DNA from 2 places in the Aeribacillus sp. FSL M8-0254 genome. Region 1 is predicted to be linked to the other one. Evidence: a T-box and tRNA genes for the amino acid it is inferred to sense, from the RefSeq annotation. Region 1 holds a T-box; the other holds one or more tRNA genes.
What was found. A T-box is a leader RNA that pairs with one kind of tRNA and senses whether it is charged. The one in region 1 lies ahead of NSQ44_RS13480 (valine--tRNA ligase), so its partner is inferred to be a tRNA-Val.
Positions count from the first base shown of each region.

Region 2: it has a tRNA-Val gene. The T-box ahead of NSQ44_RS13480 (valine--tRNA ligase) is inferred to sense a tRNA for this amino acid. The anticodon was not compared.

Region 1 covers NZ_JBBOZY010000001.1:2,767,856-2,778,908, forward strand. The annotation lists gene NSQ44_RS13465 (Maf family protein) at 1-321, opposite strand, end outside; gene NSQ44_RS13470 (SPOR domain-containing protein) at 521-1,573, opposite strand; gene NSQ44_RS13475 (bifunctional folylpolyglutamate synthase/dihydrofolate synthase) at 1,582-2,865, opposite strand; gene NSQ44_RS13480 (valine--tRNA ligase) at 2,972-5,614, opposite strand; T-box leader at 5,668-5,890, opposite strand; gene NSQ44_RS13485 (hypothetical protein) at 6,037-6,228, shown strand; gene ysxE (spore coat protein YsxE) at 6,247-7,260, opposite strand; gene spoVID (stage VI sporulation protein D) at 7,334-8,476, opposite strand; gene hemL (glutamate-1-semialdehyde 2,1-aminomutase) at 8,610-9,893, opposite strand; gene hemB (porphobilinogen synthase) at 9,910-10,893, opposite strand; gene NSQ44_RS13510 (uroporphyrinogen-III synthase) at 10,897-11,053, opposite strand, start outside.
Region 2 covers NZ_JBBOZY010000001.1:1,134,287-1,145,339, forward strand. The annotation lists gene metC (cystathionine beta-lyase) at 1-128, shown strand, start outside; gene NSQ44_RS05615 (TAXI family TRAP transporter solute-binding subunit) at 289-1,299, shown strand; gene NSQ44_RS05620 (DUF1850 domain-containing protein) at 1,365-1,895, shown strand; gene NSQ44_RS05625 (TRAP transporter permease) at 1,876-3,846, shown strand; partial or broken gene NSQ44_RS05630 (IS110 family transposase) at 4,492-5,608, shown strand; gene NSQ44_RS05635 (DUF3006 domain-containing protein) at 6,209-6,424, opposite strand; partial or broken gene NSQ44_RS05640 (ComEC/Rec2 family competence protein) at 6,748-7,575, opposite strand; tRNA gene NSQ44_RS05645 (tRNA-Val) at 8,252-8,324, opposite strand; gene moaA (GTP 3',8-cyclase MoaA) at 8,792-9,811, shown strand; gene NSQ44_RS05655 (response regulator transcription factor) at 9,960-10,712, shown strand; gene NSQ44_RS05660 (XdhC family protein) at 10,724-11,053, shown strand, end outside.

The sequences.
Region 1 (11,053 bases):
CGAAACTGCTGTTAAAACAGTATGTGTTTTCCCAGAAAGTGATTTTAACATGTAATAGGCGTCACGGCGGTCTTTCGGCTTTCCTAGTATTCGATTTTCGAGGATCACCGCCGTATCTGCTCCGATGACATATGCATCTTTATACCTTTCAGCTACATGAAAGGCTTTTTGAAAGGCAAGTTTTTGAATGGCTTTTTCGGGTTCAGCTTCTTCGTCCAGCCTCTCTTCCAAATTGCTTTCAATCACAGCAAATGGTATTCCTAACAGCTTGAGGAGTTCTTTTCTTCGCGGAGAGCTTGATGCAAGTATGAGGCGTTCCATTTTTATTTCATCCTTTCAACCAATACTATCCGTATGTTATCAAAAAAGGCTTTTGCAAACAATTTTTCAAAAAAGAATTATCTAATCGCCATTAATAAAAACATTTATTCAATTTACAGAAAAAACTACATTATCTAAGGAAAACTGCTTGTGAAAATAAAAAAAGAAAACGTATGCTCGAGCAAACGCTTTCCCGTTATCAAGAAAGTTTTTCAAAAAAATCTAGCAGCGACTGCTGCAGACTCCATAGCTGTTCATTTGCCGATTTTTCTGTTTGCAGTTTTTTTACTGCTGCCAAAATTGAATCGTCTTTTATTTGACCAGCCTCATTTAATAATGACTCTACTTTCTCTTGTTCCGGGGCGGTTCCATTCACAAAAGACGAAGACAGCTTCAGCATCTCCTCAACGACCGTTTTAGTTTTTTCGTTTTCCACCTTTCCTTCCCATTTCATCTTTTTCACAAACGTTTCAATTTGATGTGATTCAGCCATGTTTTTCAACTCTTCTGCTGTCTTTTTATCCAACGCTGCCCCAACGAATACGTAATGATCGCCGCCTTGTGGAACGATAACAGAAGGCAATCCTTTAGCCTTTATCTGCCCGCTGACGGTTTCCGCCCCTTCTTTTTTTGTAAATTTTCCGGCTTGTACCATATAAACTTCAAAAACGATGTTTTCCGCACCGCTTGGCGCTGAAGCATTGCTAACATTCTGTCTTTGAGGAGACTTTGACACATCCCTCAATTCAGATGATACAGGCATTGAATCGTTTGAAATAAATTGCAGGGCTAAAACACCAAAACTCAGTCCAAGAATAACAGCAAATATGATCGATATCACATAGTTTTTTATTTTAGGAGGCAGCGTTCTGCTATTGTTCTTTGAGAAGGCTATTTTCGGGTTTTCTTTCTTATCCTCCTCATCATCCGGCAAAATCCAAGGAAAAGATGTCTCCTCTTCGTTCTTATCCTCTGATGCTGCCATTTCTTTTTCAGCCTTCACCTTCTCCTCCCAGCTGGATACTTTTAATTGTTTGCCAGTTTCACTTGGTTCAGCAGAAACATCCGTATCGTTGGAAAAATTGTTTTCCTGACCGTTGATTTTAATGGTTATTTTCGATGATGGCTTGTCCAAAATGATCACCGCCCTTTTTATGCTGGACAAACTTTTTTTTATGCTAACATATGTAAAATAAAAAAGAACGAGACATTTGTCGCCTCGTTCATAATTGTTGTCGTTATTTTTCGACATCCTCGTACTCATGAGCTATGTTTTATATGTTTTCTCACTTCACCGATAAAATAAAGGGAACCTGTAATAATGAGAACCGTTTCGTCATCCATTGTGTTGATAATCTTTTCATAGGCAAGCTCCCAATTGTCTGCATACTCTTTATCCTTCATGTCGCAAGCCTCGTATAATTCTTTCGCATCAGCTGCTTTCGGGAAATGAAAGGTTGTAAAAATAATTCGATTTGCCATTTGTGCAGCCTGCTCGATCATTTCTTTATATTGCTTGTCCTTCACACACGAAAATAACATGATGATTTTCTTATCAGGGTAAAACTTTTGTACAGTTTCTTTCAACGCTGCCATTCCTTCCGGATTATGTGCTCCGTCCAAAATGACTCTCGGTTTTTCCTTTACTTCTTCAAACCGCCCTTTCCAAAAAGTGCGCTTCAATCCTTCCTGTATATGCTCCTCCTCTATGATAAACGAATAATAAACTCTTAAATAATCAAGCGTCATGACACTCAGTGCAGCATTGATCGCTTGATGGTTTCCTTTCATCTGTAATGAAAGGCTGTTATATCGTTTAAAGGGGGTTTGTACAAAAAATTCATCAAAATCTCCTGCGTGAAAATCCCTAGTGAGCCAATAATGCTTTGCTTTTTTTTCTTTTGCAACACGCTCAATGACATCAAGGGCTTCCTTTTGTTCCACAGCTGTAATGACAGGAACTCCGTTTTTAATAATGCCTGCCTTTTGCTCTGCAATCTCTTCTATCGTTGAGCCAAGGATGTTTAAATGATCATGTCCAATCATTGTAATCACTGAAAGAATAGGATTCGCAATATTCGTAGAATCCCATTTTCCCCCGAGTCCTGTTTCTAATAAAACAACATCCGGCACGTTGATTTTACCAAAATAATAAAACATCATCGCCGTAATGACTTCAAACTCTGTCGGTGCTCCAAGCTCCGTTTTCTCAAGCTCGTCAACAACCGGTTTGATCACATTGGATAGCTGCAATATTTCCTCTTCAGAAATGGGATTGCCATCTATCGTAATTCGTTCATTGAATGATTCCAAATAAGGCGAGGTGAAAGCACCTACTTTATATTCAGCGGCTTTTAACACCTCTTGCATAAAAGCAATCGTTGATCCTTTCCCGTTTGTTCCGGCTACATGAATGAAGCGGCATCTTCTTTCCGGATGATCAAGCTTTTCCATCATCCATTCCATTCGCTGGAGACCAGGCTTTATTCCAAAGGTTAGGCGGGAATGTATCCACTTGAGTGCTTCTTCATATGTTTGAAACATATAAATTCCCCTCCTTGAACTCTCGAACATTTTCAATGAATTTGAATGGCCGGATGTATCATAAACGTTTTGATGGAAGAAAATCCGGGGCATACCCGGATTTGTTTTAGCCTTTCAGCTCCTGAAGTCGTTTTAACACCGCCTGCTGTTTTTCTAAATAGTCCTTTTCTTTTGCCCGCTCTTCTTCTACGACTTCTTTCGGTGCTTTTTTAATAAATCTTTCATTGGCAAGCTTTTTCTGAACGCGCTCGACTTCTTTATTCCATTTCTCTAATTCTTTTTCAAGCCGTTTGATTTCTTCTTCCACATTAATGAGCCCTTCAAGAGGAAGAAATACTTCTGCCCCGCTCACAACAGCTGTCATAGCCTTGTCAGGAGCTTCAATGTTTGTATCAATTGTTAATGAGCTAGGATTGCAAAATCTCTCTAAATAGCTGCGGTTTTTCTCCAACTGGTTTTTAACTTCTTCACTATGAGCATGAATGATCATATCCACCTGCTTCTTCATCGGCGTGTTCACTTCAGCGCGAATATTACGGACTGAGCGAATCACATCAACTAGAAGCTTCATTTCGTTTGCAGCTTTTTCATCAGAAAGCTCCTGACGTACAACCGGCCATGAAGCAATTGTAATCGATTCTCCCTGATGAGGAAGGTGCTGCCAAATTTCTTCTGTTATAAACGGCATAAAAGGATGAAGGAGTCGCAATGTTTGATCTAACACATATGCCAAAATGGAACGAGTTGTCTTTTTCGCTTCCTCATCATTTCCGTACAGCGGAATTTTTGCCATTTCAATATACCAGTCGCAAAAATCATCCCAAATAAAATTGTACAGCACCCGACCGGCTTCGCCAAATTCATATTTTTCCGCAAGTCTTGTGACAAGCTCAATCGTTTCATTTAACCGTGTGAGAATCCATTTATCTACCACTGATTTTTTTCCGTTTAAATCAATTTCTTCATATGTTAAACCGTTCAAATTCATCAGTACAAAGCGGGAGGCGTTCCATATTTTATTGGCAAAATTCCACACGGCTTCTACTTTTTCAAAGCTGAATCTTAAATCCTGTCCTGGGCTTGAGCCGGTAGCTAAAAAGTAGCGCAAAGAGTCCGCACCGTATTTGTCAATAACATCCATCGGATCGACGCCATTGCCTAATGATTTGCTCATTTTTCTTCCTTCTGAATCGCGTACAAGTCCATGAATCAAAACATCTTTAAACGGTCTTTTCCCAGTAAACTCCAATCCTTGGAAAATCATCCGCGAAACCCAAAAGAAAATAATGTCATACCCGGTAACAAGGACATCTGTCGGATAATAGCGTTTATAATCTTTTGCCTCTTTATCAGGCCAGCCCATTGTTGAAAACGGCCATAAAGCAGAGCTGAACCATGTATCTAACACATCTGGATCCTGCTCCCAATTTTCAATATCTTTAGGCGGCTCATGATCAACATAAACTTCGCCTGTTTCCTTATGATACCAAGCTGGAATGCGATGTCCCCACCATAACTGACGGGAAATACACCAGTCGCGAATGTTTTCCAGCCAATGCAAATACGTTTTTTCAAATCGTTCAGGAATAAAATGAACTTTCCCTTCTGTTTTCTGAAGGTTCAAAGCAGCTTCGGCCAAAGGCTTCATTTTCACAAACCATTGAGTTGATAAATACGGCTCGATAACTGCTCCGCTTCGTTCACTATGGCCTACGGAATGGATATGCTCTTCAATTTTAAATAAAATTCCTTCCTCCTGCAGGTCTTTCACCAACTGCTTCCGGCATTCAAAGCGATCCATTCCTTCATATTTTCCCGCTTTTTCATTCATTGTCCCGTCTTCATTCATGACTAATATTCTTTCTAAATTGTGGCGGTTTCCGATTTCAAAGTCGTTCGGATCGTGTGCAGGAGTTATTTTTACTGCTCCTGAACCGAATTCCATATCGACATATTCGTCTGCGACGATCGGAATTTCCCGTCCTGTTATTGGCAGCTTCACTGTTTTTCCGATTAAATGCTTATACCTATCATCATCAGGATGAACTGCCACTGCTGTATCCCCAAGCATCGTTTCCGGGCGAGTGGTCGCGACTTCAATATATCCGGATCCATCAGCCAGCGGATATTTTAAATGATAAAGTGCCCCTTTCACTTCTTTATAAATGACTTCGATATCGGAAAGGGCTGTTTTTGTCACCGGATCCCAGTTAATAATGTACTCTCCTCGGTAAATAAGACCTTTTTTATAAAGCGATACAAAAACCTCTCTTACAGCTTTTGAAAGACCTTCATCAAGGGTGAACCTCTCTCTTGTGTAGTCAAGACCAAGGCCTAATTTTGCCCATTGTTTGCGAATATGGTCTGCATATTCTTCCTTCCATTTCCATGTTTCTTCTACAAATTTTTCCCGCCCGAGATCATACCGACTTTTCCCTTCTTCGCGCAGCCTTGCTTCCACCTTGGCTTGTGTGGCGATTCCCGCATGATCCATCCCTGGCAGCCACAAAACATCGTACCCTTGCATTCGCTTCATTCGGGTAATAATATCTTGAAGAGTTGTATCCCATGCATGTCCAAGGTGAAGCTTACCGGTGACGTTTGGCGGAGGAATAACGATCGTGAAAGGAGTTTTCCCCTCATCATCTTTTGCTTCAAAAAATTTTCCCTCGAGCCAAAATGCATACCGATCCTCTTCAACCGTTTTCGGATCGTATTTTGGGGAAAGAGTGATTTCTGAATTCGACATATTTATGAAAACCTCCTTATTTTCATTCTAAAATATAAAAACTCCTTCCATCCTAAAAGGACGAAAGGAGATGTTTTCGCGGTACCACCTTTTTTCACAGATACGTCTGTGCACTTCTTTCAAGTAACGGCTAATGCCGGCTCCCTTTACTAAAAGCTTTCAAGGAAGCTGCTCCAGGGCGACTTTCCAACGGGATCTCCTAGGAAATCTTCCAGCTTGCGATTTCCCTCTCTGGAAGGAGTCGTTCGTTGTACTACTCCCCTTCAACACATTTTCACAAACTATATAAATTTCTATATTTAATAGTACTAAAAAATTGTTTTTTTCGTCAATATTTTCCCCATCTTCCTTAACCTTTAAACAAAAATCACAAAATGTTCTTTATTTCATAATATAAGTTAATAAAGTTGAAGGTGATCAACATGAGAAAAAAAATAAAACCATACTATATTCAATCGTTTATTAAACAATTCCGATCTACTCTTGAACAGTTCATCGTTCCTTTAATGATTTTTCAGGGAATTCGAACAATCCTTTTACCAACTATGTTTGATATTATTTTATTAGCCATTTTACTATTTCTAGCAGCCGCGTTGTATATGGAACGGGGTTAAAGCTGACAGATCCCCCATTCATTCTGATGCCAATGAATCGTTTTCTAGTTTTTCATTCCATTTTAAAGCAATGTACCCGGTATTTTTCATTTGCCAGTATGCTCTTAACAGCTGTTTGCAATATTCTAATTCTCCCTTTTCGCTTTTCTTTTTTTGATATTGCCGGACAAGCTTTACTAATTTGGCTGGATAAGATAAATAGCTTACCAACAGCAATCTCTCAGCTTTTGTTAAAGGAAGCACTTTTTCGTAATCTGATATATATTGCACATTTTGATCACTAACGGTTGGTTCCGTTTCGGAGAGGTTCATAAACATTAAGAAAAGGTCGTAAATTGGAGTAGCAAATGCTGCATCTTCCATATTAATAAAATAAATTTTCCCTTTTGGATTGAACAGAAAATGAGATAAGGAGACATTTACTTTGTTCAGTGCAATTCGCATGTGAGGGGATTGCTTTATTTCGTTATACCACTCATCAAGCTTTGCTTCAGCAAATAAGATGGCTTGCCTCGTTTCAAAATAATAGCTGAAGACCGCCAATTCAAAAGGCGACATATACCATTTTTTTTCGATTTGTTCCATAAATGCTTCCAGCAGGTTGAAATTTCTCTTCCACTTGTTCTGAATCTGTTGATACACATTTTCGAGCTGAACTAGAGGTATGTTGATTTCCTGTTTTGTTTTTTTATGGAGTTTCGCTAAGTGGTAAAAAAGGATTGAGGCATTTTTTTCATCAACGATTGAACCTTCCATCCAAGGCATTAAATAAAACGATTTCGTTGAGTCATTAACAAACACATTTCCGTTCGTTGTCCTATAAATCGGCACGATTCCTAAAGATGGAAAGTCGTGAAAAATTGAATATAATTTTAGAATGTTTCTTTGCTTTTTAATCGTTGTTCGTTTTAAAGCATATGTTCTTTTTTCACAATGAATTTTCAAGACATTTTTTGTTTTTTTCTCTAAATAAATCGGTTTGATTGGATAATGCTGCAAAATCCTCATGGCCGTTTTCAGATCATCGCTCATCTTCCCACACGCCTTTAAAGAAAATAAAGAAAAGCTTGAGCTGGTTTGATCCCTCTCAAGCCGCTTGCAAAAATTACGTTTGTTGTGTTTCAAGAACCGGGATATATAAAATGTCTCCTTCACTAATCTCTTTATCATGGTGAAATTGATTTACTCGATTGAGCTGCTGGAGTGTAATGTTGTAGCGTTCGCAAATATTTTCGAGCGAGTCTCCCTGCTGGACAATGTACATTCTTAATTTAGAAAATTCTTCTTCTTCATTTTTCGTAAACAATTTTGTTAAATATAAGGTGTTATCATTTTTCCTTACAGATTCTTTTTCTTCATCGTCTTTTTCGACATAATTGGAAATTTTATTGATCACTGGCTTTTCTTCTTCAATGCGGCCTTTCTCTTCCAAACTGACTTGATTTTTCTTCGCTTCAACAGTGAATGTATCGTAATCCGTTTCCGTTTCTTCTTCTCTCTTTAATGGCATCATAAAAACAATGTCTGCCGTCTCTTCATTGTCATCCTTTTGAACAACATCACGATCATCTTCGATTTGCTCATTTTGATCGCGTTCGGCTGTATCGAATTCGAAATATTCATTAAGACTTTTCTGTTCATTGTCTTTTTCAATATTTTCCGCTTTGTTGATTGGTTCATCATTGAAACGATTTTCTTTGAGCGTTGATTCGGTTTCATCTTCTTCCCTTTCATCAGACTGTCGAACGGTTGAGATTTCCGCTTCAGCATCTATGATCTCGTCCACTTCATTTGCAGCAGTTTCTTCCGCCTGCTCTTCTCGAATTCCGTAAATGGATAGATCAGCTATAAGCTTTAAACCATTTGCTTCCGGAAAATCATAATCAAATGATTCAATCGCCACAAACACCTCTTCTAAATTGGCAATTCTTTTTTTTGGTATTGTAATATCGACCGGAAGCTCGTGTCTAAATTCCATTACACCGTCATTTCTCGCTTCTACATTTTGTATATAACGGGCGATGGAGGAGGTTTGAAGAAGTTTATCGTTCTGTTGCTCCTCTCCATCGAATTTGTATTCTCCAGAAAGCTCTAGAGCACCTTTTATCGTTACATATCCATCATGTTCTTCAATTGAGATGTCAGGTTCCAGTGAAATGGACAATAGTTCAGAAGGTTGAAAATGATGGCGAAACAAGACCGATTCCTCTACCGAAAATCGTAAAACGGACGTTTCTTCAATGGACATGCGGACTTCCTCCTTTCTCCAATCAATCTAATTTATCGTGCCATTAAAGATGTATGAAGGAGGATGGCAAAATATGCACGGGAAACAAAAATAAAAGGACCAGCTTCAATCAGAAGCTAGTCCTTTTAGCTCGTTATCTCAAAACCGAAAAAGCTTTTTCACATGCTTCAATTGTTTTTTCAATATCTTCATCCGAATGCTCTGTTGACAGAAACATTCCTTCAAATTGGGAAGGCGGCAAGTAAATGCCTTCATCCGCCATAACACGATAATACTTTGCAAAAAAATCAAGGTTTGATGTTTTTGCTTTTTCGTAATTGACAACATCTTCATTTGTAAAGAAAAATCCGATCATTGATCCCGCTCTATTAATCGTATGAGGGATTTCATATTTTTGAGCAGCTTTGCGCAATCCTTCCTCTAATTTATCCGCTTTTCTTTTAAATTCTTTATATGTGTCTGGTGTAAGCTGAATGAGTGTTTCATATCCGGCTGTCATCGCAAGCGGATTTCCTGAAAGTGTCCCCGCTTGATAAATAGGACCGACAGGAGCGATTTTTTCCATGATGTCCGCCCGTCCGCCATAGGCTCCGACTGGAAGTCCTCCTCCAATGACTTTTCCTAAACATGTCAAATCCGGAGTCACTCCAAAGTATCCTTGGGCGCAATGATAGTCAACGCGAAAACCGGTCATCACTTCGTCAAAAATCAGAAGCGATTCGTATTGTTTGGTGATCTCGCGCAAGCCTTCTAAAAAGCCTTCTTTAGGCGGTACAACACCCATATTTCCGGCTACTGGCTCGACGATCACGGCAGCTATGTCTTCGCCAAATTTTTCAAAAGCAAAGCGGACGCTCTCTAAATCATTATATGGAACAGTAATCGTATGCTGGGCAATTCCTTCCGGCACCCCTGGACTATCCGGAAGCCCTAATGTGGCAACTCCTGATCCAGCCTTAATGAGCAGCGAATCTCCATGGCCATGATAACATCCTTCAAATTTTAAAATTTTATTTCTTCCCGTATATCCGCGGGCAAGGCGCAATGCGCTCATTGTCGCTTCCGTACCAGAGTTCACCATCCGCACAATTTCAACGGAAGGAACCCTCTCCACAACAAGCTCCGCCAGCTTATTTTCAATCAAGGTCGGCGCCCCAAAGCTCGTTCCTTGCTCCGCTATTTTCTTTAATGCTTCAACAACTCTGTCATTTGCATGTCCTAAAATTAACGGTCCCCATGAAAGAACATAATCAATATATTCGTTGCCATCAATGTCATACACTTTAGAACCTTTTCCGCGCTCAATAAAGATCGGATTCATTTGAACGGATTTAAACGCGCGCACAGGGCTGTTGACCCCGCCGGGCATCAACGTCTTCGCTTTTTCAAATGCTTTTTTCGAACGTTCATATTTCATGAAATGAGCCCCCTTTTCAATAATCAGACTGTTCATCTAACCAACGGGCAACATCTTTTGCATGGTACGTAATCATTAAATCCGCGCCGGCTCTTTTCATGCTTGTAAGCATTTCAAGGACAGTGCCTTTTTCATCAATCCATCCATTTTCAGCTGCCGCTTTAATCATTGAGTACTCGCCGCTTACATTATAAGCAACGACAGGAAGGTTAAAATGATTTTTAACATCACGGACAATGTCTAAATAAGAAAGCGCCGGTTTCACAATTAAAAAATCGCATCCTTGTTCAACATCTGCTTCTGCTTCCCTTAATGCCTCCAGCCTGTTAGCCGGATCCATCTGGTACGTCTTCCGATCACCGAATTTCGGCGTGCTTTCAGCTGCTTCCCGGAACGGTCCGTAAAAAGCACTGGCATATTTGACCGCATATGACATAATTGGAATATGAACAAATCCTTCTTCATCAAGCGCTTCCCGAATGGCTGCGACAAATCCGTCCATCATATTGGATGGAGCAATTATATCCGCCCCGGCTTTTGCCTGGCTGACAGCTGTTTTGGCTAATAATTTTAACGAAGCATCATTTACAATTTGTCCGTTTTCCACAACTCCGCAATGACCGTGATCAGTATATTCGCATAGACAAGTATCTGCGATAACGACAAGATCAGAATGCTGCTGTTTAATTTGAGCGATAGCCCGCTGCACGATGCCATGATCATGGTATGCTCCTGAACCGACATCATCCTTTTCATGAGGAATGCCGAATAAAATAACTGATTTAATTCCCAGCTTGACAACTTCTTCAATTTCTTCATTTAACAGGTCCAATGAAACTTGAAAAACTCCCGGCATCGATTGCACTGGATTTTTTTGATTTTCTCCTTCGACAACAAAAATCGGATATATTAAATCTTCTTTATGAAGGCGGGTTTCCCTGACCATAGCCCGCAGATTAGCTGTATGCCGCAATCGTCTGTGCCGTGCAAAATTCAGCATGATCTATTCCTCCCTTTTTTCTGCGTATGTACACATTTTTTCCAGCATTCCATCAATTGTATATTTTTCCGGCATAATGCAAGTACACTTTATTTTATAAGACAGCAATTTATCTCTTGTGATCGGTCCGATGCAAACAAACACAATATCCCGAACCCTG
Region 2 (11,053 bases), 1.6 Mb from region 1:
CAATGCCGAAAGAAGAAAGAGAAAAAAGAGGGATTACGGACGGATTGCTTCGCTTAAGCGTCGGTTTGGAAAGCTTTGAGGACTTGAGACGCGATTTGCAGCATGGACTGGACAAAATTCTTGCATAAGCAATGATTTCCATGAAAATCACTCATAAGAACAGGGGAAAGTCCCCTGTTTCTTTTTTTTGTAAGGAAAATTGACAATTATTTGACATTATTTTATATATTTGTGATATTATAGTTAATGTGTTATATAAAAAAGAATTTTTAAAGGGGGATGTTATGTATGAGCAAGAGGGGTAGCGGTTTGTTCTTTGCCATTCTCCTCGCTTTTGTGTTGATTCTATCTGCTTGTGGAAACAACAATAGCGGCGGAAATCAAGGCGGCGGGAGTGAAGGAGAAAAGAGCAGCGAAGGCGGAGACAATAAAACACTAAGCCTTTTGACTGGAGGAACGGGTGGTACATATTATCCGCTTGGCGGTTCGATGGCGCAAATTATTTCAGACGAGACAGATTATAATGCAAATGCCCAATCTTCTGGCGCTTCAGCTGAAAATATGCAAGCACTTAAAAACGGTGAAGCAGATATTGCCTTCTCGCAAACTGACATTGCGTCATATGCATTAAACGGGGAGTTAATGTTTAAAGACAATAAAGTAGAAAATGTGAAAGCAATTGGAACACTTTATCCAGAAACTATCCAAATCATTACGACGAAGGACAGCGGAATCAATTCCGTTGAAGACCTGAAAGGAAAAACCGTTTCTGTCGGTGCTCCTGGTTCAGGAGTGAATGCCAACGCCCAGCAAATTTTGGAAATACACGGCTTAAGCTTTAACGATATCAAAGCCCAAAATCTGTCTTTTGATGAATCAACAGACGGCATTCAATCCGGCAGTATTGATGCAGCGTTTATCACAGCGGGAACACCGACAGCAGCAGTTGAATCTTTATCCGCACAAAAAGAAGTTAAAGTAATCCCGATTGCCGACGACAAGATTCAAGAATTAATGGAAAAATATCCTTACTATGCAGAGGATACAGTTCCAAAAGGCACTTATAAAATTTCTGAAGATGTGAAAACTGTTGCCGTAAAAGCAATGCTAGTTGTTCGTGATGACATGCCAGAAGATGATGTCTACGCCATCACAAAAGCGATTTTTGAGAATACGGATAAAATCACCCACGCAAAAGGCAAACTAATCAAGGCGGAGACGGCGCTTGACGGCATTGGCGATCTGCCGTTGCACCCCGGCGCTGAAAAATATTTTTCTGAAAAAGGAGTTCAAAAATAAAGTGCGACGATAGACCGAATTGTTCGGTCTATCCTTTTCATTTCTTTTTATTTGGTGGGGGTTTCATGAGGTCATGGCGGCAAGTGTTTATCATTGGTTTTCTCCTTCTCATCGCAACCATTGCCTTTTTGCTTTTCTTTCCTTTTACCGAAACCATCGCTTTTTATCAAGAAGACCGTGAAGAATTGTTGGCTTTTTTGCCTATCCAAGATGACAACTCTTTTCAAATACAATACACCCATTCCATTCATCTGACCGATGTCGTGGAGACATATGAATTACGCAATAAGGAAATTGTGCAAACAGAGCTACAGTTTGAAAATTTTGCTATCGGCATGCCTTCCAATGTCGAAGGAAATGAAAAATTTGTAGAAAAAGATGGGAAATATTTGATTAAAAATATGAATCGGCGGTTTCCGTATATTGATTTGCGGGTTGGACTAGTTAGAGCAGATCACCGGGTCATTTATAAAGAAAACGTTTACAAGTTGTCGAATTATATTAGACCCGGTACATGGGTTAGAATAAAACCTGCTAAGCTGAGCTATTGGGAAAGGCTGAAAGGAGTTGAAATCAGTGAGCAAAGAAAAATTTGAAGTAATTTCGGAAGAAGAACAGCAAGCTTTAATTGAAAAATACGACCCTGAAGCGGGTACGAGAAAACTAAAAGGCGTTTTGGGAGGCATTGTTTTTGCCGGATTGTTGGCCTTCTCCCTGTTTCAGGTATATACAGCAATTTTCGGTGTTTTTACAGCACAAATCCAACGCTCCGTCCATCTTGGGTTTGCTTTAGCCTTAATCTTCCTGTTATTCCCAGCCAACCGCAAAAAGAAAAAGGAATATAAATTTCAAGTGGCGTGGTATGATATCGTTCTTGCGCTTTTGAGCGTTGTCGTGGGGGCGTATTGGCCGCTGTTTATTAACGATATTGTCATGAGAGTAGGGATGCTTACAGAAACGGATTTTTATATTGGCATCATCGCTATTTTGCTAGTTTTAGAGGCAACGCGCCGTGCAGTGGGTTTGCCGATCACCATCATCGCTCTTCTTTTTTTAGCGTACGCTTATTTCGGTCCTTATATGCCGGATTTCCTTCAACACAGCGGACTTAGTTTTGATCGGATTGTGCAAACGATGTTTTTTACGACGGAAGGAATACTCGGAACCCCGCTTGGAGTGTCATCAACCTTTATTTTCTTGTTCCTTCTTTTTGGGGCATTTTTAATTAAAACGGGTATCGGCCAATATTTCAATGATTTGGCCGTTGCGATTGCCGGGAGAAGGATTGGCGGACCGGCAAAAGTCGCTATTTTCTCCAGCGCTTTGCAAGGAACGATCAGCGGAAGTTCCGTTGCCAATGTTGTGACTTCTGGAGCTTTCACCATTCCTATGATGAAAAAACTTGGATATGACAAAGATTTTGCAGGAGCGGTGGAGGCTTCTTCATCTACAGGCGGTCAGTTAATGCCGCCGATAATGGGGGCAGCTGCGTTTTTAATGGTTGAATTTATCGGAAACGGCATTACGTATTGGGACATTGCCAAAGCGGCAGCTATTCCGGCTATTCTATATTTTGCAGGGATTTGGATCATGACTCATTTTGAAGCAAAGCGAATCGGTTTAAGAGGCTTGTCAAAAGAAGAAATGCCGAATCGGAAAGAAATTTTGAAAAAACTGCATTTGTTAGCCCCGATCGTTGTCATTATTATTTTGCTAATGTCAGGAGTGACCGTTACACATGCTGCCATTTATTCGATATGTATTTCGATTGTCGCTGGATTTTTAAATCGCGAGAATCGGATGAGATTTAAGGATATTGTATTAGCGCTCGTCGACGGCGCCCGTACAGCGTTAGGGGTTGCGGCAGCAACAGCCGCTGCCGGAATTATTGTCGGCGTTGTGACGAAAACCGGGCTTGGTTTGAAGCTTGCTAACGGGTTGCTTGATATCGCCGGGGGCAATCTCATTCCGACATTAATGCTGACGATGATAGCTTCGTTGATTCTTGGAATGGGTTCACCGACTACAGCGAACTATGTTATTACCTCAACGATTGCTGCACCAGCGATTATTTTGTTAGGAGTACCTGATCTGTCTGCACATTTATTTGTGTTCTATTTCGGGATTATTGCCGACATTACACCGCCAGTAGCCCTTGCAGCCTTTGCCGCAGCCGGTGTATCAGGAGGAGAACCGATCCGAACGGGAATTCACTCTTCAAAATTGGCAATCGCCGCCTTTATCATTCCGTATATTTTCGTTTTGTCTCCGCAAATGTTAATGATTGATACGACATGGCTTGAAATTTTATGGGTAGTCTTTACGGCGTTTTGCGGAATGATCGCAATTGGAGCCGGGATGATCGGATATTGGATGAGAAACATGCATTTGATTGAACGAATTGCTGCGGTCGTGGCCGGGCTGTTGCTGATTTATCCAGAACGTTTTTCAGACATAACAGGTCTCATCATTTTCATCGCATTATATGCGTTTCAATATATATGGAAATACGGAGCTGATCAAAAAGTGAAAGGTGAAAGCATATAAAGAAGACAGGTTGTTATGAAGAATCGATCCAATGATTAGAACATGATTCAGTCTTCTTACAGGCGGAATCATTGAGACGCAGAATAAACGCGGAGAGCAATTCACATTGGAACGAACAAAATCAGGATAAAATGTCGGGGAACTTGAAAGAGATGTGTTGGAATCGATCCATAAATTTGCAGAAGACGTTCTCCAAAAGGATGATATGACTCAGCTTGTTTTGTTATGCGAAAAATAAAACTGGTTTTTTGACAGGCTGAATTGCTTGTAAAAATGAAAAAGGGGCAAACAAAATTGAAAATACAGCAAGCTTCTAAAAATCTTTTGGGGAACGGCTGCTCGTGTGTAAGCGGTTGATAGCGGGACAGTTTTATATCATAAATAAAAACATCCATGAGTAATTTTACTCCCCACTCATACATGAAAATCCATCATTCCTTCCCATAATGGATATGAACGCAAACAGTTTTGAAAGACGTTCTCTTTAATGGTGGTTCGACCCTGTAATAAAAACTGTTTGAGTCCATTTGGTGTTCCACCCATTGTCAGCCCTTTTCGTGTGAAAAGGTGACTACGAACAGAAAAATGCCTAACGTGCAAATGGACTCCCTGTTTGCGAATTTATCGATGGAAGGAGTAAGAATCATGGATGTTCTTTATCATCGTTGTGCAGGATTAGATATCCATGCCGAAACAATTGTCGTTTGTGCTCTTCTTGGAGAGGAAGAACACGTTCAAAAGGAAGTTGAAACATTTCCTACTTTCACGAAAGACTTGTTTCGTCTTCTGAAATGGTTAGAAGATCGCGGTTGCGATGGAGAGTACGGGCGTTTACTGGAAACCTGTGTTCAATATTTTGGAAGATTACTTTGACATTACACTTGCCAACGCTCAGCGAATCAAAAATGTACCGGGGAGAAAAACCGATGTTTCCGATGCAGAATGGATCGCCAAATTGTTGCGTTACGGATTGATCGAGAAGAGTTTCGTACCTCCTGAAAGCATTCGAGAATGACGGGATTTAACTCGCTTGCGCAAAAAATGGATCGGGCAGTTAACCGCGGAGAAAAACCGCATTCAAAAAGTGTTGGAATGTTCCAATATCAAGTTAAGTTCCGTGATTTCGGATGTATTTGGTGTATCTGGGCGAAAGCTACTGGAACGTTTAATGAAACAGGGATACATCGAAGAAACCGAAGTCGATGCTTGCATTCACAGGAGTATGAAGAGGAAAAAACAACAAATTCAGGATTCTCTCTTTGGTACATTGACCAACCATCAACTGTTCATGATTCGCCAATCGTGGAAGCACATCGAATCGTTGGAAAGTTTACTTCGAGACATCGAAGAACGAATCGACCAACTCTTACAAGTATACAAACAAGAGATGGAGCTTCTTGTGACCATACCGGGGGTCAAGAAGGAAACCGCTGCCGTGATTATCGCTGAAATCGGAGTCGATATGGGACAATTTCCAACGTCTCAACACCTCGCTTCATGGGCGGGAGTCGCGCCGGGAAATCATGAAAGTGCTGGAAAACGAAAAAGTACCCGAACGACGAAGGGGAATCCGCATATCAAGTCGGCGTTATGTGAGGCGGCTTGGGCTTTGTCTCGATGTAGGAATCAACGTTTGGCAGCGAAATATTGGTCATTGGCGGCACGCAGGGGAAAGAAAAAAGCACTCGTTGCGATCGCGCACCGAATGCTTACCATCATTTACTGCATCATTTCTCGAAAAGAACCGTTTCGAGAGCAGTAAATAAATTAGTATAACCAAAAAGGTTCAGAAATATACGAGATACCTAAAAATAAGGTAGCTCTGCTTTCCTATTGCCTTTTTTTGGTCGTTAATAGGGTATCCAATTTGATTGTGGGGTATACCGCTTCAGCCATGGTTAATTGATTTTCACAGAAAAAGAGCCTGCAGAAAACTTATTTTTCCGTTTTAGACTGCATGATTTGAAATGCGAGTTTGTTGGTTATAACGATTGTTTTATAGCATGATTTTTTCCAATTGTTGAGTATACAAACTTTCTATCAATCCAGTAAGATCGTCCCTTTTCGGTACGAACATTGTGAGTCCGATTTATTTTTGTGCTGCAAAATTCAAAATGTTGTTTAAAAAAACCGCTTTATGTCACGAATAGGTGGGAAATGGAGTGGCATTTCAACCTAGACGGCAAAATGAAATCCGATAGAAAACGAAAATTTAAATCTATAAAAAGCCAAGCAAAGAGGAAAAAATGAATGATCAGCTCTATAGGCGCGATTCTAAAACGGCAAAAAATAATGAAGTGGAAGCATCATTTGACACATCCACTTCGATCATATTTGCTTGAAATCTTAATTGAAAAAACGATTAATCTTCAAACAATTCGTCCATTAACTCTTCAATTTCTTGTCTTCGTTTGCTTGTTTCTTGTTTATCGACATAATAACGGTTATTTTTCTGAATAATTACATCTCCCGTTTCTGCGTTTTTAGGCAACTGGCTTTTTAAAATTTCGATTATTTTGCCGTTTTCATCTTCGCAGACTGCGATGTCATTTTCAAATCGATCAATAATAAATTTCATAATGTCCCACCTTATCTAGGAGTGAAAGATGTTTGTGCTTTATAAGTTTTGTTTTTATAAGTGGCTGATACATCGATTTTAACAGTATAACCTTTTGCAGCACGGCCGATTTTTACCGACAATGGCTTGCCAATAGTACCGGTATAAGTGGTGTTTTTGCTTTTATATTTAAAAACAGCTTTATATTTTGTTCCATTTGGCAGCCCTTTTACATTCAGTTTTATTGTTGAGTTTTGCTTTGGAGTTTTGTTATCGACACTTGCTGTTAATTTGTAGCTAGTTGGTTTGCTTGCTGCACCGGACGATGCCGCTTTTACATTAAAGGAAAGATTGGAGCCGTTCGTTGTTGCCACAATATGGCCTTGTTTATTCGTTCTAAAAGTGTTTATTTTGTATGCTTTCAGCCGATTGATCACATCTTGAGTAGGATGGCCGTATGAGTTCTTGCCGACGGAAATGACGGCATATGTCGGTTTTACTGAGTTTAACAGCGCTGTGCCTGTAGATGTTTTGGCGCCATGGTGTCCTACTTTTAGGACGTCAGCTCGCAAATATTGTTTAGCTTTAATCATATCCGATTCTGCTTTAAGTTCCGCATCACCAGTGAAAAGAAATGATTTTTTACCGTAAGTAAGCTTTAAAACAGCACTCCAGTTGTTTAAGTCGCTTTTTGGATATGCTTTGACAGGCCCAACGAATTTTGCGGTAACTCCTTTGATCGGCAAAGCAACATTTGCTTGAGCGGTCTTTATTTTTTTGCCTTCACGCTTAACAGCATTTAAAAAGTCTTTGTAGCTTTCCGTCGTATGGCTGACTTTTGGCGCATACACTTGCTCTACTCGAAAAGCAGATAGGACAGTGTCCAGACCGCCAATATGATCTGCGTCCGGATGAGTTGCAATCATTATTTCGATATCATCCACTTTTTGCTTTTTCAAATAATTAACAACGTCATCTCCATAACTGTTATTTCCGCCATCAATGAGAATATCTTCTCCATTCGGAGCTTTTATGTAAATTGCGTCTCCTTGTCCGACATTAATAAAATGAACATACATATTTTTTGCCTGAGCGCTTGTTGTTTCGTGAAACGGCATCAGCAAAAAAGAAAATGCAAACACTATCGAAAACAATAGCTTACGTAATTTCATCAAAATCCCTCCGAGTACTGAATAGATCAAATTGATTATACAGCGTGGTAGGAAAAATTTACAAGATTTAATTTAGAAAATTTTATTTTTTTTTATAGAAAATTAAATTTTCTAGTCTAATTGAACTAAAGTCTCATCCGATTTTTTCATGCCGAAAAAAGAAGCCGACCCAAAAGGCTTGGATCGGCCTAAACAGACAAAGGTCTGTACATTTTTAATTTTGTTGAAATCTGGTCATCCCAAAATTTAATTTTTCAAACGCCACTGTTGGTGAATGGAGGAATCAAAAAGTTTAAGTAAAAAAACTAGTTTGCATATTTTAAAACAAGGAGAAACGTAATTTGTTAAAAACAATTGATAAGAAGATTAAATAAAACTTTGTGTTGCTAATTATTGTTGTCGCCAATTAGCTCGCTGTACCTAACTTTATTTAGCGTAAAAACATATTGTACAGTCAAAAAAGGTGAATATAACTAAAATTGTTAAAATGGAAAATTTGAATGATATAAAAGGCGTAAACAAAATTTACATTTAAAAAAATTACAAGTTAAATTGTCTGTTGAATAAACCTGATATTTTAATGTTTCGCCGTCAAAAAGTCGGCAAAAAAGAAGAGAAAAAGAAAACGCGATTCTTGTATTTCACAAGAACCACGTCATACTAAGGTTTTTAATGATGATTCCGACTGGGCTCGAACCAGCGACCTCCACCCTGTCAAGGTGGCGCTCTCCCTGCTGAGCTACGGAATCATATTAACAAAACAGATGAATTTCTAATGCGTTTTTTTGACAATACCTATTGTAATGTTGTTATAAAAATATGTCAAGCCTCAATATGCAAGTTTTTTTACTTGCTGTAGTTTTTAATCATTGATAAGCTCTTTCTGGTCTTAGAATCTAAATTGATAAAAGGAAGTGCTTTTAATAGAAGCACAAATGTTGAGAATTATAAATTATGCGAAACGACCAACCGGATTACCGGGCGGTTTTTGTTTCTGATTGACGACAAAGTGCAACAGTAGTTATTTTTTCGTTTTATCTAAATAATCTGTAAGGAGTCCTCTTTGTTATACAAAATGATAGGAAAGAAAAACGAAAAACAGGAGTGTCCTTTTGCCTTTCATGCAATATTTTTGAAATCGTTTTAATAATTTGATAGGATAACATTTATAATATCGATCATTTTTGAAAATCCTTATAAAGGAATGTGATAAAAAATGAAAAAAGACCAAGTCTTGGATCAGAGGCACCGCCCTTTGCGCGATTTGCGTATTTCTGTAACCGACCGATGCAATTTCCGGTGCACGTATTGTATGCCGAAAGAGATATTCGGAGATGATTATCAATTCCTTCCGAAGGATCACTTGTTGACGTTTGAAGAAATTGTCCGGCTCACGAAAATTTTTGTTGAGCTTGGCGTGAAGAAAATTAAGCTGACTGGAGGCGAACCGCTTCTTCGAAAGGATGTATATAAACTAATTGCCATGCTTTCAAAAATTGAAGGAATTCATGATATTGGTTTGACAACAAACGGCGTGTATTTAAAAAAGTATGGCTCAAAATTGTATGAAGCAGGTCTTCGCCGATTGAACATCAGCCTTGATGCAATTGATGACGATACGTTTCGCCGTCTAAATGGACGAAATATATCAGCAAAAACGGTCTTGGCAAATATTGATTATGCTGTATCGATCGGATTTTCGGTTAAAGTAAATATGGTTGTACAAAAAGGAGTAAATGATCACCAAATTTTGCCGATGACGGAATATTTTAAAAACAAGGGGATTCCATTAAGATTTATTGAATTTATGGATGTAGGCAATACAAACGGCTGGAATATGAAAGATGTATTGATAAAAAAAGATATTGTAAAGATGATTAGTTCTGTTTATTCCATTGAACCAATTGATGAAAACTACTTTGGAGAGGTAGCCAAGAGATATCGTCATCAAGACACAGGTTCAGAAATCGGATTTATTACATCAGTATCAGAACCATTTTGTTCAAGCTGTACGAGGGCGCGTATTTCATCAGACGGAAAGCTGTACACTTGTTTATATGCCCACGAAGGATTTGATTTACGGGATTTCATTCGTTCAGGAAAAAGTCCAGAAGAAATCAAAATGGCTATTGAACGTGTTTGGCAAAATCGTAAAGATCAATATTCTGTTGAACGTACAGAAAACAAAGGTATGTTGAACAAAAATAAAATTGAGATGTCATATATAGGAGGATAAACAATCGGCGTTTGGTGATGAAATGCTGATTGTTTTTTTTATTTTTTTTAGAAAATTCAAAAGAGAAAAAATCAAAATTGAAATCGCAAAATTTTTAAACCATTAAAATACATTTTTATCTAATATATAGAAGCAAGGAGGGGAGCAATTGGCTGATGTATTAATTGTTGATAATGATAAATCTGCTCGGAAGGATGTAAAGTCAATTATTGAAGATAGTAAATTCAGCTTTCTTTCCATTTATGAAGCAAGTACATCTCAACGAGGTATGATCCTTTTAAAGCAAAATCGACCGACTATACTCATTGTGGATATCTCCTTGCCAGATATAGACGGTATTAAATTAGGGAGATCAGCGTTAGAGCTGTATCCAGATTTGCCCGTGATTGTTGTGACTCAGTTAAAAATGTTCGAGTTTGTTCAGGAAGCGATCAACTCAGGTTTTTCAGCTTATTTGTTGAAACCGCTTTCCAAAAATGAACTGCTTGATACATTTGAGCGGATTTTGCCCCAAGGATTAAATAAAGAAATTAATCAAACCATCAATGGTAAAAGTCATTTTTCCTCTGACTTAAAAAATCCGATCGAAAGTGCCATTCAGTTTATTCAAATGAATTATGGTTATGCTCTTACTTTAAAAGAAGTGGCAAATCAAGTATATTTAAGTCCATCTTATTTCAGCCGATTGTTTAAAGAAGAAGTTGGTATGACATTTGTGGAATATTTAACGTTTGTTAGAGTTCAAAAAGCTAAAACGCTGCTTAGAGTTTCGAGTCTTCCGATTGAAATTATCGCTAACAATACCGGTTTTTCAAATGCAAGCTATTTTGCAACCGCTTTTAAAAAAATGGCTGGGAAGACGCCAAGAGAGTATCGGGAGCAGTTTCATTTTAAAGAATAGGAGGTGAAGTCGTGATTACGATTAAAAAGGAATTGGAACGCTGCAAAAAGGAAGGGTTATCAGGTGTTATTGGAACCATTATTTCTACAAAAGGATCTACCTACCAAAAGACAGGGGCAAAATGCTTCATATCAGAAGATCGAAAGCTAACAGGTCTTTTAAGCGGAGGCTGCGTCGAAGCAGATATTGTAGAACATGCTGTAAAAGTGCTCGAAACGGGTAAGCCGGCAGTTCTCCACTATGATTTTTACGGAGAAGAGGATATTGTTTGGGGACTTGGTGTCGGCTGTAATGGGAAAATGAACATATTTTTACAACCATATCTGCCAAAAAAGCAGCCT